DNA from 4 places in the Ectopseudomonas mendocina genome. Region 1 is predicted to be linked to each of the others. Evidence: predicted binding sites of a transcription regulator. Region 1 holds the regulator's gene; each other region holds the start of a gene.
What was found. The regulator FliA, encoded in region 1, starts transcription of late flagellar genes. The targets are predictions, from matches to a motif close to CTAAAGTTTNNNNNNNNNNNGCCGNTAA.
Positions count from the first base shown of each region.

Region 2: a site for FliA is predicted at 2,313-2,340, ahead of C7A17_RS19300 (methyl-accepting chemotaxis protein). Genes of this name have one in related genera too.
Region 3: a site for FliA is predicted at 4,256-4,283, ahead of C7A17_RS24970 (methyl-accepting chemotaxis protein). Genes of this name have one in related genera too.
Region 4: a site for FliA is predicted at 2,272-2,299, ahead of motA (flagellar motor stator protein MotA). Genes of this name have one in related genera too.

Region 1 covers NZ_CP027657.1:4,464,967-4,470,844, forward strand. The annotation lists gene flhA (flagellar biosynthesis protein FlhA) at 1-960, shown strand, start outside; gene flhF (flagellar biosynthesis protein FlhF) at 972-2,282, shown strand; gene fleN (flagellar synthesis regulator FleN) at 2,372-3,202, shown strand; gene fliA (RNA polymerase sigma factor FliA) at 3,199-3,945, shown strand; gene C7A17_RS20645 (chemotaxis response regulator CheY) at 4,054-4,428, shown strand; gene C7A17_RS20650 (protein phosphatase CheZ) at 4,448-5,236, shown strand; gene C7A17_RS20655 (chemotaxis protein CheA) at 5,249-5,878, shown strand, end outside.
Region 2 covers NZ_CP027657.1:4,140,001-4,145,878, reverse strand. The annotation lists gene C7A17_RS19305 (REP-associated tyrosine transposase) at 1-225, shown strand, start outside; gene C7A17_RS19300 (methyl-accepting chemotaxis protein) at 300-2,222, opposite strand; gene C7A17_RS19295 (bifunctional 4-hydroxy-2-oxoglutarate aldolase/2-dehydro-3-deoxy-phosphogluconate aldolase) at 2,377-3,048, opposite strand; gene pgl (6-phosphogluconolactonase) at 3,048-3,761, opposite strand; gene zwf (glucose-6-phosphate dehydrogenase) at 3,748-5,217, opposite strand; gene C7A17_RS19280 (MurR/RpiR family transcriptional regulator) at 5,430-5,878, shown strand, end outside.
Region 3 covers NZ_CP027657.1:5,372,252-5,378,129, forward strand. The annotation lists gene C7A17_RS24950 (GntR family transcriptional regulator) at 1-365, shown strand, start outside; gene C7A17_RS24955 (NUDIX hydrolase) at 370-933, shown strand; gene C7A17_RS24960 (DUF1330 domain-containing protein) at 1,076-1,369, opposite strand; gene ribBA (bifunctional 3,4-dihydroxy-2-butanone-4-phosphate synthase/GTP cyclohydrolase II) at 1,449-2,567, shown strand; gene C7A17_RS24970 (methyl-accepting chemotaxis protein) at 2,557-4,197, opposite strand; gene C7A17_RS24975 (ABC transporter substrate-binding protein) at 4,532-5,557, shown strand; gene C7A17_RS24980 (ABC transporter permease) at 5,542-5,878, shown strand, end outside.
Region 4 covers NZ_CP027657.1:1,450,142-1,456,019, reverse strand. The annotation lists gene C7A17_RS06790 (rhodanese-like domain-containing protein) at 1-660, opposite strand, end outside; gene C7A17_RS06785 (HDOD domain-containing protein) at 711-2,234, opposite strand; gene motA (flagellar motor stator protein MotA) at 2,354-3,205, shown strand; gene motB (flagellar motor protein MotB) at 3,222-4,253, shown strand; gene rsgA (small ribosomal subunit biogenesis GTPase RsgA) at 4,247-5,278, opposite strand; gene C7A17_RS06765 (class I SAM-dependent methyltransferase) at 5,367-5,878, shown strand, end outside.

The DNA of each region.
Region 1 (5,878 bases):
GGGCAATTGCTGGCGCGGATCAAGGGCGTACGCAAGAAGCTGTCGCAGGAGATGGGCTTTCTCATGCCTTCGGTGCACATCCGCGATAACCTCGACCTGGCGCCCAACGCCTACCGTTTGACGCTGATGGGTGTCAGCGTGGCCGAAGCCGAGGTCTACCCGGATCGTGAATTGGCGATCAACCCCGGGCAGGTGTTTGGTCCCCTCAATGGCATCGCCGCCAAGGATCCGGCGTTCGGCCTGGAAGCCGTATGGATCGACCCCACTCAGCGTGATCAGGCGCAGTCGCTCGGTTATACCGTGGTCGATGCCAGTACCGTGGTTGCCACTCATCTCAACCAGATCCTGCACAAGCACGCTCACGAGCTGCTCGGGCATGAGGAAGTGCAGCAGCTCATGCAATTGCTGGCCAAGAGTTCGCCGAAGCTGGCCGAGGAGCTGGTGCCGGGGCTGGTGTCGCTGTCGACCCTGCTCAAGGTGTTGCAAGCGCTGTTGCAGGAGCAGGTGCCGGTGCGCGATATCCGCACCATCGCCGAAGCCATCGCCAACGTGGCGCCGAAGAGTCAAGATCCCGCCGCTATGGTCGCTGCCGTACGTGTGTCGTTGGCCCGCGCAATCGTGCAAAGCATTGTGGGACTAGAGCCGGAGCTGCCTGTGATCACCCTCGAACCGAGGTTGGAACAGATATTGCTCAATAGTCTGCAGAAGGCCGGTCAGGGCAGTGAGGATGGCATCCTCCTGGAACCGGGCATGGCCGAGAAGCTGCAGCGTTCCCTGGTGGAAGCGGCGCAGCGCCAGGAAATGCTCGGCAAGCCGGTGATTCTGCTGGTGGCCGGCCCGATCCGGGCGATGCTGTCGCGCTTCGCGCGGTTGGCGGTATCCAGCATGCACGTGTTGGCCTACCAGGAAATTCCGGACAACAAGCAGGTCACCATAGTCGCCACTGTGGGCCAGAACTGAGGTAAAGGGTCATGCAGGTCAAACGCTTCTTCGCCGCCGATATGCGAACCGCCATGAAACTGGTGCGTGACGAGCTGGGTGCCGATGCTGCGATCATCGGCAACCGCCGCGTGGCCGGTGGTGTCGAGCTGACTGCCGCGCTGGACTATCAGGTGACGCCGGCTCCGGTGCGCCCGAACCCGGCGCTGGAGGCCGAGCTGCGCAAGACCCAGGCGCGCATCGCCAGTGCCCAGGCCGAGCTCGCCACCCGTGCCGAGCAGGACGCCGGCAAGGATCGTCAGCTGTTCGCCAACGAATCTCTGCTGGCCCCCGAGCTGCCGGCCACTCCGGTCAAGCCGCAGCGCCCGGTCGAGGCCGCAGTGCCTGCTACGCCGGCTGTCGACCCCCGAGCGCTGGATGCCATGCGTTTCGAGCTGCACGGCCTGCGTGAGCTGATCGAAGTGCAACTGGGCTCCATTGCCTGGGGCCAACTGCAAAATCGTCGTCCGCAACAAGCCAATCTGTGGCGTCGCCTGCAGCGCATGGGCCTGTCTGCCGAGCTGTCGCAGGCGCTGCTGAGCAAGGTGGCAGGCGTGGCCGAGCCGCGTCAGGCCTGGCGCATGCTGCTGGCGCACCTGGCCCACGCGATCAGAACGCCGAAGGTAGAACCGCTGGAGGAGGGCGGGGTGATTGCCTTGGTCGGCCCGGCTGGCATGGGCAAGACCACCACCCTAGCCAAGCTGGCCGCGCGTTACGTGCTTAAGTACGGCGCGCAGCAGGTCGCTCTGGTGAGCATGGACAGTTACCGTATTGGCGCGCAGGAGCAACTCAAGACCCTGGGGCGTATCCTGGGGGTATCGGTGACTCAGGTCGATCCTGGTCAGTCGTTGCTGCAGGCGCTGACTCCGCTGGCGAAAAAGCGTGTGGTGCTCGTCGATACTGCGGGCCTGCCGGGTAACGATCCCGCACTGCGTCTGCAACTGGAAAGCCTGGCTTCGGCGCGTATCAATGCGAAAAATTATCTGGTTCTGGCTGCAACAAGTCAGAGCCAAGTGCTCAAGGCGGCCTACCATAGTTACAAGCGTTGTGGACTGGCAGGCTGCATACTGACGAAACTGGACGAGGCGGCGAGCCTGGGCGAGGTTTTAGGTCTGGCTATAGGCCAGCATCTGCCGGTAGCCTATGTCACGGACGGGCCGCGTATTCCGGACGATCTGCAGGTGCCGCGCAGTCATCAACTGGTCAGTCGCGCGGTAGGTTTGCAGGCCGCCGAGGAGCCGAGCGAAGATGCCATGGCGCAGATGTTCGCCGGGCTATACCACAGTCCGGCACGTGCCGGCTGAAGCGACGAGAACAGTGCATCCTCCCGCGTGGTTGGCGGGAGTGAACGGCCAAATGGCCAAGTCGAAGTTAGACAAGGTGTAGAAATAACATGGGTATGCATCCCGTACAGGTGATTGCGGTGACTGGCGGCAAGGGTGGCGTCGGCAAGACCAACGTGTCGGTCAATCTGTCCATGGCCCTGGCCGATCTCGGCCGTCGGGTGATGCTGATGGACGCTGACCTTGGCCTGGCCAACGTCGACGTTCTGTTGGGCCTGACGCCCAAGCGCACCCTGGCCGATGTGATCGCAGGTGAATGCGATCTGCGTGACGTGCTGCTGCAGGGGCCGGGCGGCATCCGTATCGTGCCGGCGGCGTCCGGTACGCAGAGCATGGTCAGTCTTACGCCGATGCAGCACGCCGGCCTGATCCAGGCATTCAGCGATATCAGCGAAAACCTGGACGTACTGGTGATCGATACTGCGGCCGGTATTGGCGATGCGGTGGTCAGCTTCGTTCGCGCGGCGCAGGAAATTCTCGTAGTGGTGTGCGATGAGCCGACCTCGATCACCGACGCCTACGCGCTGATCAAATTGCTCAATCGTGACCACGGTATCAGCCGCTTCCGCGTGTTGGCCAACATGGCCCACAGCCCGCAGGAAGGGCGCAATCTCTTTGCTAAGCTGACCAAGGTGACGGATCGTTTCCTCGATGTCGCCCTGCAGTATGTCGGTGCCGTGCCCTACGATGAGTGTGTGCGTAAAGCCGTGCAGAAGCAGCGTGCCGTCTATGAAGCCTTCCCACGATCCAAGTGCGCCCTGGCGTTCAAGGCGATAGCTCAGAAGGTCGACACCTGGCCGTTGCCGGCCAATCCCCGTGGCCATCTGGAATTTTTCGTCGAGCGTCTGGTGCATCAACCGACTGCAGACTCGGCCGTATGACAGCAGCCTCTGGACTTCGTATGTACAACAAGGCTCAGGCGCAGGATTCCCAGCATCAGCTGATCGAACGCTATGCGCCGCTGGTCAAGCGGATTGCCTATCACTTATTGGCCCGTCTGCCGGCCAGCGTGCAGGTCGATGACCTGATCCAGGCCGGCATGATCGGCCTGCTCGAAGCCTCGCGCAAATACGACTCCAGCAAGGGTGCCAGCTTCGAAACCTTCGCCGGTATCCGTATTCGTGGTGCCATGCTCGATGAGGTGCGCAAGGGGGATTGGGCGCCGCGTTCGGTACACCGCAACAGCCGTATGGTCAGCGATGCGATTCGTGTTGTTGAAGCCAGAACGGGGCGTGACGCTAAAGATCACGAAGTTGCGGCCGAACTCCAATTGAGTCTGGAGGATTACTACGGCATTCTTGGCGACACTTTGGGCAGCCGCCTGTTCAGCTTCGACGACCTGTTGCAGGACGGCGAGCATGGCGGGTTGCACGAAGACGCCGGGCACACCCACCTCGAACCTTCGCGGGACCTCGAAGACGAACGCTTCCAGGCGGCTTTGGCCGATGCCATCGCTGGTTTGCCGGAGCGTGAACGTCTCGTGCTGGCGCTGTATTACGACGAAGAACTGAACTTGAAAGAAATCGGCGAAGTGCTGGGGGTTAGCGAGTCACGCGTCAGCCAGTTGCATAGCCAGTGCGCAGCGCGTCTGCGTTCGCGGCTAAGTGAATGGCGCGCTGGCTGAACAGCGTATTCGCAGGCTTAAACGGCCTGTTAACGGTTTCATGATTAAAGGACGTGGTTGCGAGCGCAATACGTTTGGGACTGTACGGAGGTCGACTTGGACAAGAACATGAAAATCCTCATCGTTGACGATTTCTCGACGATGCGACGGATCATCAAGAACCTCTTGCGGGATTTGGGTTTCACCAACACCGCAGAAGCCGACGATGGCACCTCGGCGCTGCCGATGCTGCAAAGCGGCAGCTTCGACTTTCTGGTGACCGACTGGAACATGCCCGGTATGACCGGCATCGACCTGCTACGTGCCGTGCGCGCCGACGAACGTCTGAAGCACCTGCCGGTGTTGATGGTGACGGCCGAAGCCAAGCGCGATCAGATCATCGAGGCGGCCCAAGCCGGTGTGAACGGCTATGTGGTCAAACCCTTCACTGCCCAGGTGCTGAAGGAAAAGATCGAGAAGATCTTCGAGCGGGTCAACGGCTGATGTCGGCCGCGAGGGTGCTATGGAACACGATGACTCCACGCTGGGTGACCTTGAGTCGACCCTGAAAAGCAACGCCCGCGATCTGGTCGATAGCCTCGAACAAGGCAACTTCGGCGCCGCGGTACAACTGATTAATGAGCTCAACAAGGTTCGTGATCGTGGCCTGTATCACGAGGTCGGCAAGCTGACCCGTGAGCTGCACAATGCCATTGTCAATTTCCAGCTTGATCCGCGTATGCCGCATGCCCAGGAGCTGTCGCAGATCGCCGATGCCACCGAACGCCTGAATTATGTGGTCACCATGACCGAGAAGGCTGCCAACCGCACCATGGATCTGGTGGAGCAGAGCGCGCCGCTGGTCAATGACCTGAGCGATGAGGCGCAGAGTCTGAGCGTTGAGTGGGGCCGTTTCATGCGTCGTGAAATGGGCGCCGATGGCTTTCGTGAGTTGGCCAAGCGTATCGAACTGTTCCTCGCTCGCAGCGAGCGTGATGGCAACAAGCTCTCCAGCCATCTCAACGACATTTTGCTGGCGCAGGACTACCAGGATCTGACTGGCCAAGTGATCAAACGTGTCACCCAACTGGTGACCGAGGTGGAAAGCAACCTGCTCAAGCTGATGTTGATGGCCAGTCAGGTCGACCGTTTTGCCGGTATTCAGCACGATCACGAAGTGCTGCGCGCCGAACAGGAAAAATTAAAAGAGCCATCGCGGGGTGAAGGTCCGCAGATTCATGCCGATAAGCGTGATGACGTTGCCTCCAGCCAGGACGATGTCGACGACCTGCTGTCCAGCCTAGGGTTCTAAGGAGCACACAATATGAGCTTCGGCGCCGATGAAGAGATCCTCCAGGATTTCCTGGTAGAGGCCGGCGAGATTCTCGAACAGTTGTCCGAACAATTAGTCGAGCTGGAAAGCCGACCGGACGACATGAACCTGCTCAACGCCATCTTTCGCGGTTTCCATACCGTCAAGGGCGGAGCGGGCTTCCTCCAGCTCAATGAGTTGGTGGAGTGCTGCCATATCGCCGAAAACGTCTTCGACATCCTGCGCAAGGGTGAGCGTCGCGTCGATTCGGAATTGATGGATGTGGTGCTCGAGGCTCTTGATGCTGTCAATGGCATGTTCGGCGAGGTGCGTGAGCGCCGCGAGCCGACACCTGCCTCTCCTGAGCTGCTGGCTGCATTGGCGCGCCTGGCTGAGCCGGCGGGTGCCGATTCGGCTCCTGCTCCAGCTCCTGCACGTGAGCCTGAGCCTGTAGCAGCGCCCGAGCCGGTTGCTGTGGCTGCCGCTCCTGGCGATATCACCGACAGTGAGTTCGAGCAACTGCTCGATGCCCTGGGCGATGCGCCGGCAAGCGAAAACGTCGCGGCTGGTGATGAAATTACCGACGACGAGTTCGAGTCTCTGCTCGATCAGTTGCATGGCAAGGGGCAGTTCACCGGCACG
Region 2 (5,878 bases), 320 kb from region 1:
GAATCAGGCCTTTGGCAGCGGCGCTTCTGGGAACACCGCATTCGCGATGAGGAGGACTACTCCCGGCATCTGGATTACCTGCATTTCAATCCGGTACGCCATGGCCTGGTGCATCGAGTAGAGGACTGGCCGTGGTCGAGCTTCCATCGGCTGGTGAGAAAGGGGGTATATCCAGCGAACTGGGGCGGTAATACCAAAGTGGACGATGGCGAATATGGCGAATGACCCGCTGCGCACGGCGCACCCTACGGAACCGTAATCCTCGTAGGGTGCGCCGTGCGCACCGAATCCAACTCGGATCAGACGCGGAAGCGGCTGACCATCGATTGCAGCTGGTTGCCCAGGCGCGCCAGCTCGGCCGAGGATTTGGCCGTCTCGTCACTGGCGGTAGCGGTCTGTTCGGCAACGTCGCGCACGTTCAGCACACTGCGGCCGATTTCCTCGGCCACCGCGCCCTGCTGCTCGGCAGCAGCGGCGATCTGCTGGTTCATCGACTGGATGTTGGACACCTTGTGGTTGATCACGCCCAGCGCATCACCGGCCTTGCGCGCCAGGGCCACGCTGCCCTCGGTGAGGCTGCGGCTTTCCTGCATGACGCTGGCCACCTGATGGGTGCCGCGCTGCAGGGCAGCGATCAGGGTTTCGATTTCCTCGGTGGACTGCTGGGTGCGCCGCGCCAGACCGCGCACCTCGTCCGCGACCACGGCGAAACCACGACCGGCCTCACCGGCACGCGCCGCCTCGATGGCGGCATTGAGCGCCAGCAGGTTGGTCTGGTCGGCAACCGCCTTGATCACGTCCATGACGCTGCCGATCTTGTCGCTCTCCTGCTGCAGCAGGTTCATGGCGTCGGTGGAGCGCGCCATTTCTTGCGCCAGCTCCTCGATCTGCTCGATGGCCTCGGCCACCACCTGATCGCCCTGATGCGCTTCACGATCCGCATCCGAAGCAGCCAGCGAGGCCTGTTCGGCGTTGCGCGCCACCTCCTGCACGGTGGCGGACATTTCCTGCATGGCGGTAGCCACCTGATCGGTCTCCAGCTTCTGGCTGTTGACTCCGGCACTGGTCTGCTCGGTCACGGCCGAAAGCTCCTCGGCAGCGCTGGCAATCTGGCTGACGCTGTCGCGAATGCCACTGATCAGCTGGCGCAAGGTATCACCCATGCGCTGCACACCCTGTTGCAACATGCCCAACTCGTCGCGCCGTGTGGTTGGCGGCAGTGCCGTGAGATCGCCCGAAGCGATGCGCTCGACCACCACCAGGGTGTCGCTCAGCGGGCGGGTGATCTGACGGGTGATGACCCTGGCCGAGAACACGCCCAGTGCCAGTGCCAGCAGCGTGGTGATGATCTGCAGGCTACGCGCGGCAGCGGTTTCGCTGTCGCGTCGGTCGATCTGAACCTGCGCCAGCGCCTCGCTCAGCCTGACGATCTCGTAGCCCTGCTGGGTCAGCTCGACGCGCGCGGCAACGATGGTGTCGTTGGCCTGACGAAAACGCTGCACCGCCAGCCGATAGTCATCCAGACCACCGCGCACGGTATCGATGGCCGCGCTCTGCTCGCCGGCGAAAGCCGCGGCCAGCTCATCGATGCTCTTCACCGCGCGCTCGACCTGGGCGGTCACCAGTTGCTCGGTCTGCGCATTGGGATTGGCCGTGTAGCCGCGCACTTCGTAACGCGTCAGTTGCAGGTTTTCACGCACGTCACGCACAGCCTGATAACGACCAGGACGGCGCTCATCGTATTCGCTCATCTGCTGCACGACGCTGTAGAGGCTCTCCAGGTCGGCGAACGCCTTGCGCGCCTGCACGCCCATTGCTTCACGGGCGGCGCGCGCCTGGCGATAGGCCTCGACCATACGGCTGAAAGACTGCTGATAAAGCTCGATCTGCTCGGCCTGCTGCGCCAGCAGACGCACGTTTTCCTCACTGCGGAAACGGCTGCGCACATCGGCATGGGCAGTGCTGTAGTCGGACAGCGACTTCTGCACCTGCTCGGCAATTTTCTCGTCGCCATCGTCCAGCATGTAACGCAGGCGATTGACCCGCAGCTCGCTGAGCAGGTTGTTGAGGTGGCTGATGTCCGCCGTCCAGTCGCTGCGCTGAATCAGACTGCCCATGCTGTTCCAGGAAACGCTGGCGAGAACCAGGGTCAGTGCCAGCACCAGGCCGAAGCCAAGCGCTAGCTTGCGGGTGACGCCAAGATTGGCGAACCAGGTGTTCATAAACATTCTCCAACTGCGGATATTTCAGGTTTCGCTGGAGAATTGTTTTTGTTGAAGCCAGCACGGGGTCAGCAGACGATCAAGGCGACCAACACGGCACAGTGGTTAAATCCTTTTGTCGCGCCAATGGCCAGAGGCCACCACGCAGTGCCATTCAGGCCAGTAGCTGCAACGCCTCGCTGCTGCACTGCCGGATACGCGACCAGTCCCCGCGCTCGACCCAGTCACGCTGGAACATCCAGGTGCCGCCGACGCACATGACGTTGGGCTGCTCCATGTAACGCTGCAGGTTGTCCACGGTGATGCCGCCAGTGGGGCAGAAACGCACGCCACCGAAAGGACCGGCCAGCGCCTTGAGCGCTGCCACGCCGCCGCATATTTCGGCCGGGAACAGCTTGAAGCGGCGATAGCCGAGGGCATAACCGATCATCAGTTCCGACGCGCTGCTGACGCCGGGCAGCAGGGGCAACGGATTGTCCAGCGCGGCCAGCAGCAGCTCACGGGTGCTGCCCGGCGTGACGATGAACTGCGCACCGGCATCGGTCGCCGCAGCCAGCATCTGCTCATCGAGCACGGTGCCGGCACCGACGCAGAGCTCGGGGCGTTCACGGCGCAGGCGGCGGATCGCCTCCAGACCATGCTCGGAGCGCAGCGTTATCTCCAGCACGTGCAGGCCGCCAGCAGCCAGCGCATCGGCCAGCGGCAGGACATCCGCCTCACGGGCAATGGTGATCACCGGCATGATCCGCGCCTGAGCGCAGATGCGGTCGATCTCGGCGATTTTTTCGGCCATGCGCGCACGCTGGCTCTGATCGGGGCTGGTCATCAGGGGCACCAATGGATTTCGAGAGGAGAATGCAGGAAGGCCCGAATCGGCAGACGGGCGATATCGCCGGGCGCCAGCGCCTCGGCCAATGTCGCCAGCTTGGCCTGGCCCTGTATCGCCAGCAGCGGCAAACGGGCACTGGCCAGCACCGGCAGCGTCAGGGTCAGGCGTTGGCTCGGCTCGCTCGGCGCCTGCATCGGTAATACACGTCGCTCGCAGCCTGGCTGCAGCGCCTCGGCCAGATTGGGGCTGGCGGGGAACAGCGAAGCCGTATGGCCATCGTCGCCCATGCCCAGCACCAGCACATCGATGGGCGCCAGCTCGGCGCAGGCCGCATCGGCCAGTTCGGCGGCTTGCTGCAGGTTGCCGGCGACCTGATAGAGGCTGAGAAAACGCGCCTCGGCAGCCAGCCCGCAGAGCAGATAGCGGCGCACCAGCGCCTCGTTGCTGCTGGCATGATTGACCGGTACCCAGCGCTCGTCGGCCAGGCTCACCACGACCTGTGCCCAGGGCAGTTCCTGCTGAGCCAGGGCTTCGAAAAAGGCGATCGGGCTGCGCCCGCCAGAGACCACCAGAGTCGCCCGACCACTCGTGGCGATGGCCTGGCGCAAGGCCTCAGCCACCTGCAAGGCCAGCGCATCCGCCAGCGCCTGCGCACTGGCGTGATCATGGGCAAGCACGCCTTCGGGCAGCTTCAGTTCAGAGATCGCCATACCAGCTCCTCCCGTCGCGAGTGATCAAGACCACCGAGGCCATGGGGCCCCAACTGCCGGCCGTATAGGGTTTTGGCGCTTCGCCAAGGCGCTTCCAGCCGGCGATCAACTGGTCACACCACTGCCAGGCGTACTCGATTTCATCCTTGCGCACGAACAGGTTCTGATTGCCGCGCATCACCTCCAGCAGCAGACGCTCATAGGCATCTGGAATGCGCGCGCTGCGATAGGTGTCGGAAAAGCTCAGTTGCAGCGGCCCGCTGCGCAGCTGCATGCCCTTGTCCAGGCCCTGATCCTTGGTCAGCACCTGCAAGGTGATGCCCTCGTCCGGTTGCAGGCGGATGACCAGCTTGTTGCCGATCAACTGGCGCTGCTCCGGAGCGAAGATGTAGTGCGGCGGCGCCTTGAAGTGGATGACGATCTGCGACAGCTTCTGCGGCATGCGCTTGCCGGTGCGCAGGTAGAACGGCACGCCAGCCCAGCGCCAGTTGCGGATATCGGCACGCAGCGCGACGAAGGTCTCGGTGTCGCTGCGGGCGTTGGAATTCTCCTCCTCCAGATAACCCGGTACCGGCTTGCCGCCGCTGCTGCCAGCCACGTACTGCCCGCGCACCACGCGCTGGCCAAGCTGCTCGGCGGCAATCGGCTCCAGTGCCTTGAGCACCTTCACCTTCTCGTCACGGATGCTGTCGGCGGACAGGTCGCTGGGCGGATCCATGGCGATCAGGCAGAGCAACTGCAGCAGGTGGTTCTGGATCATGTCGCGCAGTTGGCCGGCCTGATCGAAGTAACCCCAGCGGCCTTCGATGCCGACCTGCTCGGCCACGGTGATCTCCACGTGGGAGATGTGATTCTGGTTCCACTGGGTTTCGAACAGGCTGTTGGCAAAGCGCAGGGCAATCAGGTTCTGCACCGTCTCCTTGCCCAGGTAGTGGTCGATACGATAGACGCGATTCTCCGCGAACACCCTGGCCACCGCATCGTTGACCGCGCGCGAGGAGGCCAGGTCATGGCCGATCGGTTTCTCCAGCACCACCCGCGTGCGCTCGGCCAGTCCAGCCGCCGCGAGGTTGGCGCAGATGCCGCCGTACACCGAGGCAGGCGTGGCGAAATAGGCGATCAGTTGATCCTGTACACCGACCTGCTCGGCCAGCGCCGGGTAGGTTTCGACCTCGAGAAAATCCATGCGCAGGTAGCTCAGGCGCGCCATGAAGCGTGCGAGTTCGCTGGCCGTCAGCTCCTGGGCTGGCACATGCAGACGCAACGCCTGCTCGATGACTGCCAGATGCCGTTGCGGTTCACCCTCGTCCCGGGCGAGCGCGAGGATGCGCGTGTCATCGTGGAGCAAACCGGCACGATCGAGCTGGTAAAGCGCGGGAAACAGCTTGCGCAGGGCCAGATCACCCAGCGCGCCGAACAGAGCCAAGGTGCAGGATTCAAGCTTCAAAGCGGTCATGATTTTATTCTTTTATCAAGATGCACTAGAGATACCGGGTGATAGTGGTTTTATCAAGAACAAATATTGTTATAGCAACAACATTTCCTGGATTGGGCGATAATCAGTGGTGAGCGCAGGGCGTGATCAGTAGGATAAGCCGGCCTTCTTACCGATCACCGTCACCCCTGGCGCGAAATCGCAAACCCGTTCAACGCCTGCTAGGAGCCCCCATGGACCGCGTGCGCAACCTGCTGGAACAGATCCAGAGCCGCCTGGACGACCTGAACAAGGCCGAACGCAAGGTGGCCGAAGTGATCCTCCACGATCCGCAACAGGCCACTCGCCTGAGCATCGCCGCCCTCGCCCAGGCCGCCGGCGTCAGCGAGCCGACGGTCAACCGCTTCTGCCGCTCGTTCGGCACCAATGGCTACCCGGAACTGAAGATGCAGCTGGCGCAGAGCCTGGCCAGCGGCGCCGCCTATGTCAGCCGTGCGGTCGCGGCCGACGATGGCCCCGATGCCTATACCCGGAAGATCTTCGGCAGCACCATCGCCTCGCTGGACAGCGCCTGCCAGAGCCTCGACCCGCAGCACATCAGCCGCGCCGTCGACCTGCTGATCCAGGCCCGGCAGATCCACTTCTTCGGCCTTGGCGCATCGGCCTCGGTGGCACTGGATGC
Region 3 (5,878 bases), 910 kb from region 1:
TCGAAAGCGGCGACCTGCAGCAGGTACTCGATTCCGTGCAGGGTTTCTACGACGTGCTGCTGGAAGGCTCCGGCAACCAGATCGCCGCCACTCAGTTGCGCCAGTTGCAGGCACGTATCAGCTACCTGCGTGCCACCTCGGTGTCTCAGGTCAACCGTCGCGGCAGCAGCAACAAGGAAATGGAGCACATCGTCGAGGCGATCAAGAGCGGCGATCCGCTGGCCGCGCACCAGGCATCGGTTGATCACGTGCGCGCCGCCGCCAAGGTCGCGCTGGATTACCTACGCTCCAAGCAGGCCGAGCCGGGTGAAGTGCGCGACTTCGTCACCCCCATCGCCCTGCAAGAGCCGCGCATCGGACGCTGATGCCATGCCTGCCCCGCGCTTCTGCCCGCAGTGCGGCTCAGCCGATCTGAGCCGCCGGCAACCCGACGGGGACACGCATGCACGACTGATCTGTGGTGGCTGTAGCTACATCCACTACGAGAACCCCAAGATCATCGCCGGCTGCATCATCGAGCGCGACGGCAAGTACCTGCTGTGCCAACGCGCCATTCCACCGCGCCCGGGCACCTGGACGCTGCCGGCCGGCTTCATGGAAAACGGCGAAACCACCGAACAGGCAGCCCTGCGCGAGGTCTGGGAAGAAGCCGGCGTGCGCGCCGAGATCCTCTCGCCCTACTCCATCTTCAGCGTCCCGCGCATCAGCGAGGTGTACATCATCTTCCGCGCCTGCGCGCTGGAGATCACCGGCCAGCATGGGCCGGAGACCCTGGACTACCGTTTCTTCGCCCCCGAGGAAATCCCCTGGGATGCCATCTATTACCCGGCCATCCGGCAGATTCTCGAACGCTACATCGAGGAACGCCAGGCCGGTGTCTATGGCATCTACATGGGCAACGACGACACCGGCAAGGTGCACTTCATCCGCTGACCGCGCCCTGTAGCCCGGATGAAATCCGGGAATACTCATGGACGGCGCACCCCGGATTGCATCCGGGCTACGGCTGATCACCCGTTCACCGTAGGGTGCGCCATGCGCACCGTCTCACCACGCAGCCTGGATGCATTCCGGACTACGCCTCGATCCCCTCGACGATGATCACCTCTGCGTTCGCCACGCCCTGACGATGCACGCAGGCGTCCTGGTATTCGGCCGAGCGGTAGCAGACCAGCGCCTGTTCGTAGGAATCGAACTCGATGACCACACTGCGCTGCGGCGTCTCGCGCCCTTCCAGCGCCTGCGAACGCCCGCCACGGGCCAGGAAGCGCCCGCCATACAAGGCGAACGCAGCCGGCGCGCGGCGGGTGTATTCAGCGTATTGCTGCGCATCCGTCACATCCACATGCGCGATCCAGTACCCCTTCATCTTCACCTCCGTAATTTGCGAGCAATGCGTATTATGGTATACCAATAAACACAATACCCTACTCCATCAGGTGCCTGCCATGCCGTTCAATTCCATCGAAGAGATCATCGAAGATTACCGCCAGGGCAAGATGGTGCTGCTGGTCGATGACGAAGATCGCGAGAACGAAGGCGACCTGCTGCTGGCCGCCGAACGGTGCACGCCCGCCGCGATCAATTTCATGGCCCGCGAAGCCCGCGGTCTGATCTGCCTGACCCTGACGGAAGAACACTGCCAGCGCCTCGGCCTCGAACAGATGGTGCCTGCCAACGGCAGCGCCTACAGCACGGCGTTCACCATCTCCATCGAAGCGGCGCAAGGCGTGACCACCGGTATCTCGGCGGCCGACCGCTGCCATACGGTGCTCACCGCCGTCGCCCCCGGCGCCGTAGCCGATGACCTGGTGCAACCGGGGCACATCTTCCCCTTGCGCGCCCGTGAAGGTGGCGTGCTGACCCGCGCCGGGCACACCGAGGCGGGTTGTGATCTGGCACGCCTGGCCGGTTTCAGCCCGGCCTCGGTGATCGTAGAGGTGATGAACGATGACGGCAGCATGGCCCGTCGGCCGGAGCTGGAAGCCTTTGCGGCCAAGCATGGCATCAAGATCGGCACCATCGCCGACCTCATCCATTACCGGCTGAGCACCGAACACACGGTCGAGCGCATTGGCGAGCGCGAGCTGCCGACGGTGCATGGCACCTTCCGCCTGGTCACCTTTGAGGATCGCATCGAAGGCGGCGTGCACATGGCCATGGTCATGGGCGATATTCAGCGCGATCAGTCTACTCTGGTACGCGTCCATGTGATCGACCCGCTGCGCGATCTGGTCGGTGCCGAGTACAACGGCCCGCAGAACTGGACGCTGTGGGCGGCCCTGCAGAAAGTCGCCGAAACCGGCCACGGCGTGGTGGTGGTGCTGGCCAACAACGAATCCTCGCAGGCGCTGCTCGAGCGCGTGCCGCAGCTGACGCAACCACGCAAGCAGTTCAGCCGCTCGCAGTCACGCATCTATTCCGAAGTCGGTACCGGTGCCCAGATCCTGCAGGATCTGGGCGTCGGCAAACTGCGCCATCTGGGCCCGCCACTGAAGTACGCGGGCCTGACCGGCTATGACCTGGAGGTCGTGGAAAGCCTCCCCTTCGAGCCGATTACAGCCTGAAGCGTGCCACCATCTGATTGAAGGACACGGCCAGGCGCGACAGGTCCTGACTGGAGGCACTGGTCTGATTGGCACCGGCGGCTGTCTGGGTCGACAGTTCCTGGATGTTCACCAGATTGCGATCCACCTCCCGTGCCACCTGGGCCTGCTCTTCAGCGGCGCTGGCGATCACCAGGTTGCGCTCGTTGATCCCGGCGACGGCCTGAGTGATGCGCTCCAGCGCTTCGCCGGCCTGCTGTGCCAGGCTCTGGGTATTCTGCGCCAGTTCCTGACTCTGCCCCATGGAACGAACGGCCTGCTCGGCCGTGCTCTGCACGGTGCCGATGATCGACTCGATCTCGCCAGTGGACGTCTGCGTACGCGCCGCCAGAGCACGCACTTCGTCGGCTACCACGGCGAAGCCACGGCCCTGCTCACCTGCACGCGCGGCCTCGATGGCCGCGTTGAGCGCCAGCAGGTTGGTCTGCTCGGCGATACCACGAATCACGTCGACCACGTTGCCGATGTTGCGCACCTGCTCGGCCAGGGTCTGCACGGTCGAGCTGGAAGCACCCAGCTCACGCACCATGCCATTGACGGCCTGCGCCGCTTCGCGGGCGCGATCACGCCCACCCTCGGCCTCCTGATTGGCACCGCGCGAAGCTTCGGAAGTGGAGACGGCGTTGCGCGCCACCTCTTCAACGGCCACTGTCATCTCGTTGACCGCTGTGGCAGCCTGCTGGATCTCGTCGTTCTGCCGTACCAGACCGCGGGTGCTCTCATCGGTCACCGCACTCAGTTCCTCGGCAGCCGAGGCCAGCTGGTCGGCCGCCCCGGCAATCTCCTGCAGGGTACGACGCAGGCTGCCCTGCATGCTGCCCAGGGCACGCAGCAGCTGACCCGCTTCGTCCTGGCGAGCGCTGTCGATCTGCACGGTCAGGTCACCCTCGGCCACACGCTGCGCGCTGACCACCGCAGCGGCGATGGGCGCGGCGACATTGCGGGTGATCAGCAAGCCCAGGCCGAGGGCCAGCACGAAGGCAATGATCACACCAGCGTAAAGCATCATGTTGGCCGAGCTTTCCAGTGCCTTGGCGGCCTGTGCCCCTTCCGATGCCTGCCGGTTGTTGGAGTCGATGATGATCGCCAGATTCTCGCTCAGCGCAGTGAACTGCTGACGCAGATCACCATTGATGAGCCCGCTGGCTTCGTTGGTCTGCCCTTGATCCAGCAGTTGCAGAACGCGGGCCACCGTCGCGTTGTAGGTGGGCCAGTCGCGCTCCATCTTGTCGCCGGCAACACGCTCGTCATCCGCCAGAAGCGTGGCGCGATAGTCGGCAAAATCCTTGGCCGCTTCCTGGCCGCTTACTCGCAGGCTGTCGATGACCTGATCACGAGCAGACTGCGGCTCCTGGGCTACCGTCAGACTGAGCAGGCGATAGAGATCGCGCTGCTGCGCCACGAGCGACGAGTTGACGTTGTTGACCTTGGCCACGGATACCAAATTGTTGGAGAACACCAGCTGCAGTGCGTTCGATAGCTGGCCGATGCCATTGCTACCCAAGGCGCCGATGATCAACGTGATCAAGGCAGAAAGAACGAAAGCAGAAATCAGTTTGGTCGCCAGTTTGGCGTTGTCGAGCCAGCTCATTATGAGCTCCTAGGCAGAAAGGTCGGGAAAGGACGCGCGAGCGAATGCTCACGTATATAAATCGGCCTGAAAACCAATAACTTAAGGGCTTCCGAGGACTGTTATTGCGCACGGTGCATGGCGTGATCAAGCGGAAGGCCGCTTGCATATTTTTTGGAATACCATAATATGATATTCCATAGGCCGATAACCTGGCAGACGTACCCGCACAACGCCAAGAAAGCCCCTGCCACGGCCAGACTTAACACACCCCGAGATGGGGTCACTGCTCCCTGAAGGCGGGCGTGAACAATCGCCCGCTTGCGTAAAAACACAACAAACGAGGGCAAGCAAGATGGTGTTCAAGAAGACGTTAACCACGGTCATCGGCGCCACGATCATGGGCCTGGCCGCCACGGCCGCCACGGCCAGCGATAGCCTCAGCTTCGTCAGTTGGGGCGGTACCACTCAAGACGCGCAGAAGAGCGCCTGGGCCGAACCCTTCACCCAGGAAACCGGGATCAAGGTGCTGCAGGACGGCCCCACCGACTACGGCAAGCTCAAGGCCATGGTCGACAGCGGCAACGTGCAGTGGGACGTGGTCGACGTCGAGGCCGACTTCGCCCTGCGCGCCGCACGCGAAGGTCTGCTCGAACCCCTCGACTTCAGCGTGATCCAGCGCGACCGCATAGACCCGCGCTTCGTCTCCGACCACGGCGTCGGCTCCTTCTTCTTCTCCTTCGTGCTCGGTTACAACGCACATCGCCTGGGTGACAAGCAGCCGCAGGATTGGTCAGCGCTGTTCGACACCGCCACCTACCCCGGCAAGCGCGCCCTGTACAAGTGGCCGAGCCCCGGCGTACTGGAACTGGCCTTGCTGGCCGATGGCGTAACGCCCGACAAGCTCTACCCGCTCGACCTCGACCGCGCCTTCAAGAAGCTCGACAGCATCAAGAAGGACATTGTCTGGTGGGGTGGCGGCGCCCAGTCGCAGCAACTGCTCGCCTCCGGCGAAGTCAGCCTGGGTCAGTTCTGGAACGGCCGCATCCACGCACTGGAACAGGAAGGCGCCTCGGTGGGCGTGAGCTGGAAACAGAACCTGGTTATGGCCGATTTCCTGGTCATTCCCAAGGGCGCCAAGAACAAGGATGCGGCCATGAAGTTCCTGGCCGCCGCCAGTGGCGCCGCCGGCCAGGCCGAATTCGCCAACCTGACTGCCTACGCGCCGGTCAACCTCGACTCGGTCAGCCAGCTGGAGCCTGAGCTGGCCCCCAGCCTACCGACTGCCCATGCATCCGAGCAGGTGACCCTGGACTTCGCCTACTGGGCCGAGCACGGGAACGAGATCGCCGCGCGTTGGAACGAGTGGCTGGTCAAATGAAAGCAGCCGCCGTGCCGTTGACCTCGTCATCCGCCGGCGGCGCAAGCCGCCCGGCTCGCTTGCTGCGCTGGCGTGGGTTCACGCCCCTGGTTCCAGCCCTGCTGTTCCTGATGCTGTGCTTCATCGCCCCGCTGGTCGGGTTGCTGCTGCGCGGCGTGCTGGAGCCCGAGCCAGGGTTGGCCAACTATGAAGCGTTGTTCGCCAACTCGGCCTATTCGCGGGTGTTGCTCAACACCTTCACGGTCGCCGGCCTGGTTACCCTGATCAGCGTGCTGCTGGGCTTTCCGCTGGCCTGGGTGATCACCCTGGTGCCACGCGGCT
Region 4 (5,878 bases), 2.8 Mb from region 1:
GATGCCCAGATGGTGCAGGACATCGGCAATGTCCGTACGGATACGCATTCCGCGCTGCGGATCCATGCCAGCCGTCCATTCGAAATTGATCGCGCCGGGAATATGGCCACCGCGTGCTGAACTGAGCTTCTCGCCGCGGTATTCATCTGCGCCGCGTACGTCCCAGATTGCCACGTCGGCATCCCCAAGGCGTGTCTGGAGGTAGTCGCGCGTTGCCGTGGGTTCGTCGTGCAGCGTCAGTGATACCTGTGTGGGGTGTCGCGCTGGCGTGTCCTGGCTCAGCTCGCGTCCTTCGCTGATCCAGGCTTGCAGGCCGCCGTTGAGGAAGTGATGGCGGCTGTGGCCGATTACGTCGAGAAGCCAGATGAATCGTCCGGCCCAGGGGCCGCCTTCATCGTCGTACAGCACGTAGGTCGCGTCCGGGCGATGGCCGATATCGGCGAACAGCGCCTCCAGTTGAGTGCGCTCGGGCAGCAGGCCGGGGGCGGGCGGCTGGCCCAGTTGCGTGCGCTTGGCATCGACCCACTGGGCGCCGGGAATATGGCCGGCGGCATAACGTGCAGCGCTACTGAGATCGATCAGGATCAGATCGGCTGCATCCAGGCGCTCGGCCAGTTCGGCGGGCTCGATCACCAGCGGCAGGTTGGCGAAGGCGGACATGACGGCCTCCCTATATGAAAAGAGGTCGATTGTAGCGGAATCCGAGTGGTTCAGCGCCCGCGGCGGGAAAAGCTGGCCAGGGCGCGTTCGATGCACTGTACGGTCTTGCCGAACGCTTGCAGGCAAACATCGTTCAGCGGCTGGCCGCCTTGGTCGGCGACCACCAGCATTACCACGCGACCGTTGCTGGCGATGGAGCGCAGCAGAATATGCTCGCTGGGGAACAGGGCTTTCAGGTTGCCTGGCAACAGTGCGGAAAATTGGGCCACGTTGGCGGGCGTCAGGCGCAGTTGGCCGGGCTGGCTGAGCAGACGGCGCAATACCTGGCTCTGTGCCGGGTCGAGTGCCAGGGTAAGCGCGCCAGCGTCGAGCCCGAACTGTTGCTGGGTTTGCAGTCGGCTATGCAGGCGATCGGCAAGCAGCAACAGGATGCGCCTGAGGCCGCAAGCTTGCAGGGCATCGCGCGCGCATGCAGTCAATTGCGGGACGTTGGTGAAGCTGCTGGGCTCTTCGAGCAGACGAGCACAGTGCTGGCGCCAGGCGGCGAGGTCATCGCGTTTGGGCGGCGGCGCCACGTTAACGGCAGGCGTCAGACGATGGGCGTCCCATGGCCAGATCAGGGCCTGCGCTGGATGCCAGAGTGCGTTGTCATGGATCAGGCGGGCGCTGCTGACCGCGTGTTGGTGGACTTCCTGTTGTAGCTCGCTCAAGGGGAGCTGCAGGTAGAGGCCGGTGAGTCTTTGCCAGCGCAGGCTGTGGTCGGTATTCCAGGCATGGTGGGCGGACACGGCCAGGCCGTTGGCCAGCAATACGCAGTTGCTCGGTTGTGTCAGCCAGTGGCGCAGCGGTGTATCGGCATCGAGCATCTGCTGCTGATGCAGCGGGTGTTCGTTGTCGCGGGCGATGTGCAGCGCCTTGACCAACTGGCGACGATCACGCTCCAGCAGGCGGTAGCCTCGCACGATCCATTCCGGTAGGCGCCAACGCTCGGCCAGCTTGACGCACAGTTGGATCAGCGGAACGCCGAGCAACTCCTTTTCGACCTTCGCCGGGCGTTCACCCTTGAGCAGAACGCGCTGCTCCCATGCCTCGAAAAGCTGAGGGTGTGCGCACAGTAGCGGCCAGATCGGCGCGAGAAACAGCAGGCTACAACCGTGCAGCTCATTCCACAGGCGTGCCAGGCGTGCTCCAAACAGGCCACGGGCCTGTTGGCTGGCATGCTGGCTGATCAACAGGATTTGCCGGAATGCCAGGGGGATTTCGTGCTCGGGCAGGGCTGGCGCCTGGTTCAGTAGCGCCTCGCAACGGCTCAGCCCTAGGCGCGACAAGGCTGTTTCGACGCTTTCGGCCGGGTCGCTGAGGCTATTGCCTGACTGATTGGCTTCGCGCAATACCTGCAGGGCGAAGGAGGGGCTCAGTTCGATCGCCTCGGCAATTTCGCGCCAGGTGCGGCGGCTGTCGGCAAGGATGCGACGCAGGCGCAAGTGTTGTTGCTGCTCGATTGGCAGTGGCAACTTGCCCAGTTGTTGTAACCAGGCATCCAGAGTGCGTGGTAGAGACTTTGACGTCGACATATTGGCTCGAGTCGAACTGGCTTTTGACCATAACTGGCTATAGTCTGGCGTATAAGTTCCGATAATTAGAAGGGTTGTTTTTAATAACCCATCCTCTAGGCTCTGCAAGCGTCTCTTTCATGGCAAAAATCATAGGCATCATTGTCGTCTTTGGCTGCGTATTCGGCGGGTTCATGCTTTCGGGCGGAAAGCTGATGGCATTGGTGCACCCCTTCGAAGTGATGATTATCGGCGGTGCGGCGCTGGGTGCATTCCTGCAGGCAAACCCCGGCAGCATGTTCATGACGGTATTTAAAAAGTCGCTGAGCATGTTTGGCAGTCGTTTCACCCATGCTTATTACCTCGAAGTGCTCAAGCTTCTGTACGAAATCCTCAACAAGAGTCGCCGCGAAGGCATGATGGCCATCGAGGCAGATGTCGAGGATCCTAACGCCAGTCCGATCTTCAGCAAGTATCCAGGCGTACTCAAAGATGCGCGAATGACCGCGTTCATCTGTGATTACCTGCGCATCATGTCGTCCGGCAACATGGCACCGCATGAACTGGAAGGGCTGTTCGACATGGAGCTAGCCAGCCTCAAGGAGGAAGTCGAGCACCCGGCTCATGCGGTCGCCAAGGTCGCCGACGGCATGCCGGCGATGGGTATCGTTGCGGCGGTACTGGGCATCGTGATCACCATGTCGATTCTGGCCGAGGCGGACAACGCGCAGATCGGTGAGAAAGTGGGTACCGCACTGGTCGGTACCTTCCTCGGGATTCTCGCCTCTTATGGCTTCTTCGGCCCGCTGTCGGGCGCGCTGGAGCATGATGCCAAGGAGGAACTGAACCTCTATGAAGCGATCAAGGCGACCCTGGTCGCTTCGGCCTCGGGCATGCCGCCGAGCCTGGCGGTGGAGTTCGGCCGCAAGGTGCTCTATCCGGCGCACCGGCCGAGCTTCAGCGAGCTCGAGCAGGCCATGCGTGGCAACTGAGCCGAGTCGCTGAATCATGGAAAACAACCAACCCATCATCGTCAAGCGGGTCAAGAAGAGCGCTGGCGGGCATCATGGCGGTGCCTGGAAGATCGCGTTCGCCGACTTTGCCACCGCGATGATGGCGTTCTTCCTGGTGATGTGGCTGATGTCTTCGGCTACGCCGGAGCAGAAACGCGCCATTTCCGGTTATTTCCAGGATCCCGTTGGTTTTACCGAAAGTGCCAGCCCCTATGCCATCGATCTGGGCGGCACGCCGACGCCGGCTCCCGAGCGCACGCTGAACCCGGATATGTCGGAAACGCCTGAAAGCCAGCCGGATGAAGTCAACATCAGCTCCGACATGGTCGAGACCCTGGCGGACAAGATGGAGCGCGAACGCCTGGAGTTGCTGCTGCAGGAGTTGCAGAACAAGGTCGAGGAGAATCCGCAACTGCAGCGTTTCAAGGACCAGATCCTGTTCGAGATCACCCAGGATGGTTTGCGCATCCAGATCATGGATGCCGAGAACCGACCGATGTTCGCCCTCGGCAGCGCCGAGTTGCAGCCTTATTTCGAAGACATCCTGCTGGCCATGGCCGATACCATTCGCGCGGTGCCGAACAAGATCAGCATCAGCGGCCATACCGATGCCAAGCCCTTCGTGGGGCGCGGTGATTTCGGCAACTGGGAGTTGTCGGCCAACCGCGCCAATGCGGCGCGGCGTACGCTGATCGCGGGCGGCTATTCCGAAGACCAGGTGGCGCGGGTAGTGGGCTATGCCTCGTCGGCGCTGTTCGATCGCGAAGACCCGCTCAATCCGGTCAATCGGCGTATCGACATCATCGTGCTGACCAAGAAGGCCCAGCGCGCCATCGAGGGTGAACAGGGAGCTGACGAAGGTGCGGCCGCTCCGGCTGCATCGGATGCGCCGCCTGCCGCCCAGGCGCCGAACGGTCAGGCACCGAACGGTGCGCCAGGCGACCCGCTACCAGCCGACCAGGTGCGCCAGCGTCTGAATATCTTCGAAGATGGCGCTCTGCAGCTCGATCAACTGAACAATCAGTAATCGTCTTCCGGCAGGCTGGCGAGGATGTGCCGGTAGCTGGCCATGCGTTGAGGCTGCACGCGGCCATCTTCCAGAGCTTGTAGCAGCGCACAGCCAGGCTCGCGGTCGTGCTTGCAGTCGCGAAAGCGGCAGCGACCGAGCAGGTCGTGGAACTCGATGAAACCCGCCTCCACATCATCACGGCTGACATGGCCCAGGCCGAATTCGCGGATGCCGGGCGAATCGATCAACTGGCCGCCGCCCGGGAAGTGGAATAGTCGCGCCGTGGTGGTGGTGTGCGTGCCCTTGCCGGTCAGCTCCGACAGGGCGCCGACGCGGGTATCGACGCCGGGCAGCAACCCGTTGACCAGCGATGACTTGCCCACGCCGGACTGGCCAACGAATACGCTGACATTGCCGTCCAGGCGTTGCTTCAACTGCTCCATGCCATCGCCCTGATGGGCCGAAACCTCCAGCAGTGGATAGCCCAGTTGGCGATAGACCTTGAGCAGCGCATCGAGCGCCCCCTGATTCTGTTCGTCGATCAGGTCGGCTTTGTTCAGCAGCAGCAAGGGATGAATACCGGCGTGCTCGGCGGCCACCAGATAACGGTCGATCAGATTGGCGTGCGGTTCGGGCAGTGGGGCAAAGACAATGACGATCTGGTCGACGTTGGCGGCGACCGGTTTGAGCTGGCCACGCATGTCGGGCCGACATAGCTCGCTGGTTCTCGGCAGTTGCGCGACGATCACACCGTCGCCCTGATTGCCGGGACGCCAGACCACCTGATCACCAGTGACCAGCGCCGGCAGGTTGGCGCGCAAATGGCAGCGGAATATCTGCCCGGCCAGTTCGCCCTGCAGGCCTTCGATTTCAACCTGGACGCCGAAGTGAGCGATCACCAGGCCGGTCTGCTCCGGCCCCAGGTCTCCGCCTTCCAATGCTTCCATCGCCCGTGACTCGCGCTTGGCGGCGCGGGCGGCGCGCTCGCCCTGAATCTTTTCGATCCGCCAGTTCTGGCGGCGATTGAGTTGGCGTTTGGCCATGGGGTTTCCGGGGTGGTGGAGAGTTGATCGCGGCGAGTTTAGCATGAGCGCTCGGCGGCCATTCGGCTGCCAGCAGCAGAGACTGGGAATGGCGATAAGCGAGGAAAGAGCGGTACTGCGGTTACCGGTGTTGCGTGCCTTGTTGGCACAAGGCCTGGCCGTGGCCCTGGTGGTGGTGCTGGTGTATTTGCTGGCATTGCTGCCCTGGCGCATGTCGTTGCTGTCGGTGGCTCTCTTGCAGGGCGTTCTGGCTGCGGGGATTGGCTGGCGGCTTGGCCTGTCGCGCTGGTGGTTGTGGATCAACCTGGCTTTTCTGCCGGCTCTGCTCGTGGTGCAGCGCGCCGAATTGCCTGGCTGGCTGTTCCTCTTGGGCTTCGTGCTGTTGCTCCTGGTCAACTGGAACAGCCTGCGCGAACAGGTTCCCCTCTATTTGAGTGGTCGCAAAGCGCAGCAACGCCTGCAGCAGTGCTTGAGCGAGCGCGAGTTGCCACTGCGTTTCGTTGATCTGGGGTGCGGGACGGCAGGCACGCTGCTGCAACTCGCACGACGTTTTCCGCGTGGGCAGTTCGTCGGGGTCGAAACGGCGCCATTGCTCTTTGT